DNA from 2 places in the Frankia sp. BMG5.60 genome. Region 1 is predicted to be linked to the other one. Evidence: predicted binding sites of a transcription regulator. Region 1 holds the regulator's gene; the other holds the start of a gene.
The links. Region 1 encodes LexA, which represses DNA repair genes until DNA is damaged. Its sites were predicted from a motif close to CGAACNNNNGTTCG; they were not measured.
Positions count from the first base shown of each region.

Region 1 (4,189 bases):
GCCCGCTGCGACGGGTCCGCCTGGTCGGTGAACGCTCCGCCGGCGGGACGGACGGTTGGATCTCCCAGCTCGTCAAGGTCGTCGAGGTCGGCGCCGCGGCGGGCTCCGGACGTCTCGGCCCGCAGCGCCGCGATCGCGCTCTCGAAGTCGCCGAGCGACTCGAAGGCCAGGTACACCGAGGCGAAGCGGAGGTAGGCCACCTCGTCGAGCTCGCGGAGCGGGCCGAGGATCGCCCGGCCAATCGCCTCCGCGGGGACCTCCGCCGAGCCCGAGGAGCGCACGGCATCCTCAACCCGCTGGGCCAGCAGAGCAAGATCGTCGTCGCGCACCGGCCGGCCCTGGCAGGCCTTGCGCACACCGGTGATCACCTTCGCGCGACTGAACGGCTCCGCCACGCCGCTGCGCTTGAGCACCCGCAGCGACGCCTCCTCCATGGTGGTGAACCGGCGACCGCACGACAGGCAGGATCGCCGCCGCCGAATCGCCGAGCCCTCCTCGGCCTCCCGGCTGTCGACGACACGGCTGTCCGGATGCCGGCAGAACGGGCATCGCACGCGATACGCCTCCTTCGTCCGGTCCGGCGCGGCCACCTGGCGCGGCGGGACAGCGAGCCGACCCGCGCCTCCGCACCGGCCGAGCCGCCCCTGTGGACGGCCGCCCGCACCTCTGTGGAAAGCCTGTGCGCAACCTGTGGATGACTTACACCCGCATAAGCACCAGATGTTGTGTCTAACCTAGCGCACAACCCCAGTGATGGGGACACCGACCCCCCGCGTGTCACACCGGGACATCAGCCCGCGGGGGCGCGACAACCCTGCGCGAGGGCGCCGCACCCGCCCGCTGCCGCCGGGCACCGGCCCGTCACGGCGGCGAGCCGCCGAGCGCCGATCGGGACCGGACGGTGGCGGAGCGGACCGGCCGACCGGAGGGTCAGCCCAGCAACAGGAACTGGCCGGGGGTGAGCTCGACCGAGGGGAGATGGTTGATCCGCATCAGCCGATCCACGACGGCGCGGGTGTCGGCGTCGGGATCGAGCGCGACTGCGATCTCCCACAGCGTCTCCCCGGCGAGGACCAGGTGACCCCGCGGCGGCTCGCCGGACCACGCGATCGAGGCGCGCGGCAGGACGACCACCAGCACCGCGGCGATCGCCAGCGCGACGACGGCGACCACGACCACCCGGCCGCGGTGGGTCAGCCGCAGCGGCGGCAGCGGCTCGCCGGCGGCGCGGCGCACCGGCGGCCGGGATCCTGATCCGCGGGCAAGCCGCCGCGGCGGGCCCGGCGACCGGGATCTCCGCGACCGAGATCCCGGCGCCTCGGACCTCGACGCCTGAGACCTCGACACCTGAGACTTCGACACCTGAGACTTCGACGCCTGGGACTTCTGCGCCTCGGACCTCGTCGCCCGGGGAACCGGCGCGTGCGAGGGGCACGCCCTCGGAACCGGCCTCCCGGCACCGACCCTGGCGGCCGGCAGGGCCACCCGCATCCGCGCCGGACCGCTCGCCGGCCATCCCCCGGCGCGGCGCACCGCCCGCTCCCGGGCGGCCGCCAGATCGACCACCTGTGTGGTGTGCGCGCTTTGCACGGCTTCCTCCCAAGGCGCCCCGGACCACGTCGTCGACGCCACGAACTCCCGTTCGATCGAACTCCTGATCGATTGTCACACCGGAGTCCCGCCAGGGAAAGGGACACGCTCGAACAGACGTTTGAGATTCCGCGACCGGGCGGTTACCGTCGAGACGATCAGGTTTGCACCGGGCGGTCTCCCCCGGTCGCGGACAGCCGGGTGCCGTGGGGGGTGCCGGTCTCGCCGGGCGAGGCCGACAGCCGCGCGCACGTCCAGCGCGCGGCCGAGCGGCGGCCCACCGGCGACAGAGTAGGCGACGAGGAGAGCGGTAGGCGATGACCAGCCAAGGCAGGGGTACACGCCGGGGCGGGGCCCGCGGCAACGTGCGGGCCTTTCCCGAAAACCCCGCGGACGCAGCCGGCCTGACCCCCCGGCAGCGCAAGGTGCTCGAGGTCATCCGGGCCGAGGTGGAACGGCGCGGGTACCCGCCCAGCGTGCGGGAGATCGGGGAGGCGGTGGGGCTGACCAGCACGAGCAGCGTGGCGCATCAGCTCAAGGTGCTGGAAGAGAAGGGCTACCTGCGCCGGGACCCGAACCGTCCGCGGGCGATGGAGGTGCTCAGCCCCGATCGGCCGCGGCGCAAGGCCGACTCCGGCGCGGCGGCCGTCGTGTCGACGTTCCCGGGCGCCGCGGCCCCGGCCGGCGCGAGCGGCGAGGGGTCCGCGGCCTACGTGCCGGTCCTCGGGCGGATCGCCGCCGGGGGGCCGATCCTGGCCGAGCAGGCGATCGAGGACGTCTTTCCGCTGCCGAAGGAGATCGTCGGCGAGGGCACCCTGTTCCTGCTCCGGGTCGTCGGCGAATCGATGATCAACGCGGCAATCTGTGACGGCGACTGGGTGGTGGTGCGCCAGCAGCCGGTCGCGGACAACGGTGAGATCGTCGCCGCGATGATCGACGGCGAGGCGACGGTCAAGCGGCTACGGGTCCGCGACGGCAAGGTCTGGCTGCACCCGGAGAACTCGACGTTCAGCGACATCCCTGGCGAAGAGGCGACGATCCTCGGGCGGATCGTCGCCGTGCTGCGCCGGGTCTGACCGTGGACGGCCGGCCGCGCGAGGCGGCCGGCCGATTCGGCTGCCGTGGACCGGGCGGGTATGCTCCGCCGACCGCGCCGACGGCGAGCTCAGCGCCGGTCCCGGCGCGGCGGATCAGGGCTGGACGGGTCAGGGCTGGAAGGTGTGCAGTTCCGCGGCGAGCGACGGCGACACCCTCGCGAGCAGTCGGGTGCCGTCCGCCGTGTGCTCCAACTCGAGCACTTCGCCGTGAGCGTGTACCCGCGAGACGAGATCGCCCCGCGTGTAGGGGACGAGGACCTTCATCTCCACGTCGGGGTGGGGGACTCGGTCGCACAGAGCGTCGACGAGCGCGGTCAGCCCCTCCCCCGTGCGCGCCGAGACGAAGACCGCGTCGGGCGCGAGCTGGCGCAGGCCGGCGAGGACGGTCGACTCGGTGGCGTCGACCTTGTTCACGACGATCAGCTCGGTCACGTTGCCCGCGTCGATGTCGTTGAGCACCTCGCGTACGGCTGAGATCTGGGCGGCCGGGTCGGGGGCGGAGCCGTCGACGACGTGCAGGATGAGGTCCGCGTCGGCGACCTCCTCCAGGGTCGAGCGGAACGCCTCGACGATCTGGTGCGGGAGGTGCCGGACGAACCCGACCGTGTCGGTGAGGGTGAACGCCCGGCCGTCCGGCAGGGTCGCGCGCCGCACGGTGGGATCCAGCGTGGCGAACAACGCGTCCTCGACGAGGACGCCGGCGCCGGTGAGACGGTTGAGCAGCGAGGACTTGCCGGCGTTGGTGTAACCGGCGATCGCCACCGCGGGCACCTCGCCGCGCCGGCGGGCCGACCGCTTCGTCTCCCGCACGGTTGCCATCCCGGCGAGCTCCCGGCGCAGACGCGCCATCCGCGCGCGCAGCCGTCGGCGGTCTGTCTCGATCTTCGTCTCGCCAGGTCCGCGAGTACCGATGGGCGCGCGCCCACCGCCGCTGGCCGCGGCGCGGGACATCGACTCACCCCAGCCGCGCAGGCGGGGCAGCATGTACTGGAGCTGGGCGAGCTCGACCTGGGCCTTGCCCTCCCGAGACGTCGCGTGCTGGGCGAAGATGTCGAGGATGAGCGCGGTCCGGTCGATGACCTTGACCTTGACGACCTCCTCCAACTGGCGTAGCTGGCCCGGGGTGAGCTCGCCGTCGCAGATCACCGTGTCCGCGCCGGTCGCGGTGACGACCTCGGCGAGTTCGCGGGCCTTGCCGGACCCGACGTAGGTCGAGGCGTCCGGCCGGTCGCGTCGCTGCACGAGCGCGTCCAGCACGACCGAACCCGCCGTGGTCGCGAGGGCGGCGAGCTCCGCCATGGATGCCTCGGCCGACCGCAGCGAACCCGACGTCCACACGCCGATGAGGACGACCCGCTCCAGCCGCAACTGGCGGTACTCGACCTCGGTGACGTCGTCGAGCTCGGTGGCCAGGCCGGGCACGCGGCGCAGTGCCGCGCGCTCCTCCAGGTCGAAGCCGTCCCCCGAATCGTCATAGAAGCCCGAGAGGTACGCCGAATCCG
Region 1 covers NZ_CM182091.1:6,211,834-6,216,022, reverse strand. Annotated here, with positions in the region: gene nrdR (transcriptional regulator NrdR) at 1-554, opposite strand, end outside; gene AC5R91_RS25455 (LysM peptidoglycan-binding domain-containing protein) at 931-1,236, opposite strand; gene lexA (transcriptional repressor LexA) at 1,908-2,666, shown strand; gene hflX (GTPase HflX) at 2,796-4,189, opposite strand, start outside.

Region 2 (4,189 bases), 1.6 Mb from region 1:
GGCGCAGGAGAAGCCGGCGCCCCCGGTCGGCGGGTTGCGTAGCGCGTTGAACGCGGCGACGCTGCCCTGCCCGTCGCCGACGTCCGTAGCTCCGATGCCGATGGTGTAGGCGTCGGCATGGGCGGTCCCCGCAACCTCCCACAGGCGGAACCGGTTGGTGTCGTCCTGCCGGGCGTCGACGTAGCCGAGCAGGCCGGTCGGCAGGTCCGTCTCGGTCTGGAAGGTCAGGACCGGAACGGCGAGGTCGGGTCGGATCCGGACGACGGCCGGCGCGGCGATGTCGGGACGTTCCGGGGCCTGGGACAGCGCGCTCGCGGTGCCGGCGCGGCTGTGCAGCAGGTACCCGTCATAGACGTTGACGAGCGGGTGGATGGCGTTGACGTAGGTCGTCAGCCGGAAGGCCGACTGCGACTCTCCGTCGCCGAGCACCTTCTTCGGCTTCAGCCCGCCGAGGATCGTGCCGGCCGACTTCCGCACCGCCTGGCCGGTCTGGGAGAAGATGTCGTACGAGTAGCTGTCACCGGGGTGGGACAGCGCCTGGTAGCGATCCGGGTCGGCGTTCTTCGTCGCGTTGAGCCCGACCGCCTGCGCGGACACCCCGACCCAGGCGTAACCGTCCCGGATGAGCTGGTTGTGGGCGGCGGTCCAGTCCGGGGCGCCGTCGAAACCGGCGGACACATTGAGCCATTCGACGACGACGGTGCCGTTGAACTTCTTCGCGTCGGCCGGGCGGTTGACCACGATCCGGGTCGTGTAGGGCGCCGTGGCGGCCGGAGTCACGGTCCACGTGCCGTCCGATCCCAGCGTCCCCGACGCCTGGTAGGCGGTCGCGGAGCCGGCGAGGAAGTACTCGGACTGCCGGTACCCGACCTTACCTAAGTCGAATGCGGTGGCGCCCACCACAGGGACGCCCTTACCGCCGGTGACGGGCCCGGTCACAGTGGGACTGGCGGCCGAGGGGGTGGCGGCCTGGGCGGCCGAGCCAGTCGCGATCTGGGCCACCCCGGCGGCGGTCACGGTCAGCAGCGCGGCCACCGTAGTCGTCGCGATCCGTCGGCGGCGGGTCCGCCACCTGGCCATCATTGTCATGGTCACGTCCTTTACGGCGAGGGACGCCGCGACCCGACCTGCCTCCGCCGAGCCGCGACACACGTCAACATCGGTGGCTTCGCGAGCGATCACCATGCGCGGCCCCGGCCGTGTAAGCAACCGGGGCTGGCGCCGGAACGCCCCCGGAAATGCTCTGGCAATTCGCCGGAACCCGTTTCGGGGCTTTCCTGGAATCACTCGTTCACGATGCTGTGATCCCGACGTTACGGGACTTCGACCGTGGACGGCACCCCACCATGGGGTAAAGCTCTTCTTGACAAGGACGTTCCTTTTGGTCGAAGCCGGGATAGCGTGCACCGTCACCCTCTCCACTCCGACAGTTATCCGCCGAGTGTCGGAAATCCGTACCCAAATTACCGACGATTGCGCGGAAGCCGCCCACCACGGACCGCTTGCTTCGCCACCGGATGCGCCCCCACCCTCAACCGTCGTCCCGCACTCAACCGTCGCCCCACCCTCAACCGTCGCCCCACCACCAGCCGAGCCCCGCCCTCAGCCGTCGCCTCGGCCCCGCGACATCCGGCCGCCCCTCGCCGCCCGGCCCGGCTCCTGACGTCCGGCCTCGTTCTTCGCCGGCAGTCACAGCGGCCGTACCCGGCGCGACGAATGTGCTGGGCACGGCCCCACCCTCCGCCTTCCTCCTCGCCGGCAGTCGCAGCCTTGAGGATGTGGCCGGGCCGGCGGCCTGCGGCAGACCGCTGCCCCACATCGCTCACGGAGACGAACATACGTTCGACATCTGGCGGCTGCGAATCTACCGTCGACTCATGAACACGCACGGCCCCAGCCCCGGCCGCGACCCCGCTCCCAACCCAGTCCCCGCCCCCGGACTCAAGGCCACTTCCGATCCTGAAGCCGACGCCGTCCCGGGTCACACCTTCGGCTTCGACCCGAGGGGTTGTCCACGGCTGCTTACAGCGCTGTCCGAGCTCGACGAGCTGGTCGGGCAGGCGGTGGACATGCCCGGCTGGTCCCTGTCCGATGGCGACCTGGACAGCGCGGTGCTGGACTGCTCGGCGTTGCTGGCCCGGCTCGCCGCGCTGCGTCTGGGGTTGATCCATGAGCTGCACGGCCGCGGCAGCGCCCAACGCGAGGGTGCCACCAGCACGGCCGCGTTACTCCGCGCCCGGCTGCGGATCCGCCCCGGCGAGGCCCAGCGGCTGCTCGGTCTCGCCCTGGCAGTCGACGGCGATCTCACCGCCACCGGCACCGCCCTGACCGCCGGCACCATCAGCATCGACCAGGCCTTCGCGATCCACGCGGCGCTGCGCGCCCTACCCCGCGGGGCGGACCTCACCAGGCGGCGTGAAGCCGAAGCACTCCTGCTCCGCTGCGCGGACACCTTCGACCCCGCCGATCTCGCTCTCCTCGGCCGCCACATCCGCGAGCGTCTCACCGACATTGACACCAGCCCCGGTGGCAACAGCACCGACCCCGCCGACGACAACAGCGGCGGCGATGGCGATGGCGATGGCGATGGCGATGGCCGAGGTGATCACAACCCCGACGGTGGCAACCTCGACGGTGGCGCTGGTGGCGGTGGTGCTGGTGCTGGTGGCGGTGGTGGCGGTGGCGACGATCCGGCGTCGCGCCGCCACCTGTCGATCACCGACCTGTCCGACGGGATGACCCGGATCAGCGGCGAACTAGATGCCGAGGGCGCCGCACTCCTGCGCACCGCCCTCGACAGCCTCGCCGCCCCCAGCCCCGCCGTCGACGGCACGCCCGATCCCCGCAGCCCCGCCCGCCGCCGAGCCGACGCGCTCGTCGAGCTTCTGCACCGCGCACTCGACGCCTCGTCGGTACCTGTTTCCGGCGGTGTGCGCCCCCACCTGACCGTCACCGTCCCCTGGGCGACGCTGGTCGGCCGCGGCGGCCCTGCCGCGTCCACGAGCTGGGGCCAGCCGCTACCACGCTCCGTGCTACGCCGCCTCGCCTGCGACGCCGAGGTCAGCCGCATCGTCCTCAACCTGGACAGCGTCCCCCTCGACGTCGGCCGGACGCAACGCACCGTCCCGGCCGACCTGCGCCGCGCCCTGGTCGCCCGCGACCGCTGTTGCACGTTTCCCGGTTGCAGCAGGCCGCCGAGCTGGTGCCAGGAACACCACATCCGGCATTGGACCGACAACGGCACCACCTGCCTGGACAACCTCGTGCTCGTCTGCGGCTGGCACCACCGTTTCCTCCACCACCACGGCTGGACCGTCCGACTCGGCGCCGACCGCCGACCCGAGTTCCTCCCACCTCGCTGGGTCGACCCCACCCAGACACCCCGCCGAAACCCCTACACCCAGCCTCTCGAAACCCTCCTCAGCCCCCCGCCAGACCAGTGAGCGGCCCCGGATCCGGATGTCGGAACCTCGTGGGAGGCGGTGCTCGGCGAGCACCTCGACGCGCCCCGAGCACTGCCTTCCACAGGGTTCGGCGGAGATCAGCCCGTGGGACCGTTCGGGAACTTGAGCAGGGAGCCGGCATCGACGCGGATCTGCTGGCCGGTGATGTATCGGGACTCGTCGGAGGCGAGGAACAGCACCAGGTTGGAGATGTCGACCGGCTCGACGTAGGGGATCGGCATCGCCTGGAACGTGATGAACGCGGGCTCGACGTCCTCCCGGGTCGGGTTCTCCAGGTCGGGCCGGAACTGCGCGTACAGCCCGTCGTTGTGGAGCAGGTGGGTGTTGACGTTGGTCGGATGGATGGCGTTGACCCGGATGAACTTCGAGGCCAGGTGGAGCGCCATCTCCTCGACGTAGCCGATGAGGATCTTCTTTGCCCAGCCGTAGCCGGCGCTGCCCGGCCCCATCGCGGGGTTGTCGGTGGTGTTGGGCATCATGGCCGCGGTCGAGCCGGTGACGATGATGGAGCTGCGGTCCGGCAGGTGCGGGACGCTGACCGCGACGGCGTTCATCACGCCGATGAGGTCGACGTCGACGGCGTCGATGAAGTCGGTGGCCTGGGGGTCGCCCATCGCCATCGGCAGGATGCCGGCGTTCGCGACGACGATGTCGAGGCGGCCGAGCTCGGCGACGCCCTTGTTGACGGCCTCGCGGAGCTGGTCGCGCTCGCGGACGTCGGCCTT
Region 2 covers NZ_CM182091.1:4,568,886-4,573,074, forward strand. Annotated here, with positions in the region: gene AC5R91_RS18775 (alpha/beta hydrolase domain-containing protein) at 1-1,089, opposite strand, end outside; gene AC5R91_RS18780 (HNH endonuclease signature motif containing protein) at 1,878-3,443, shown strand; gene AC5R91_RS18785 (mycofactocin-coupled SDR family oxidoreductase) at 3,542-4,189, opposite strand, start outside.
Region 2: AC5R91_RS18780 (HNH endonuclease signature motif containing protein) is a predicted target of LexA. The motif match lies at 1,832-1,845, and genes of this name have one in related genera.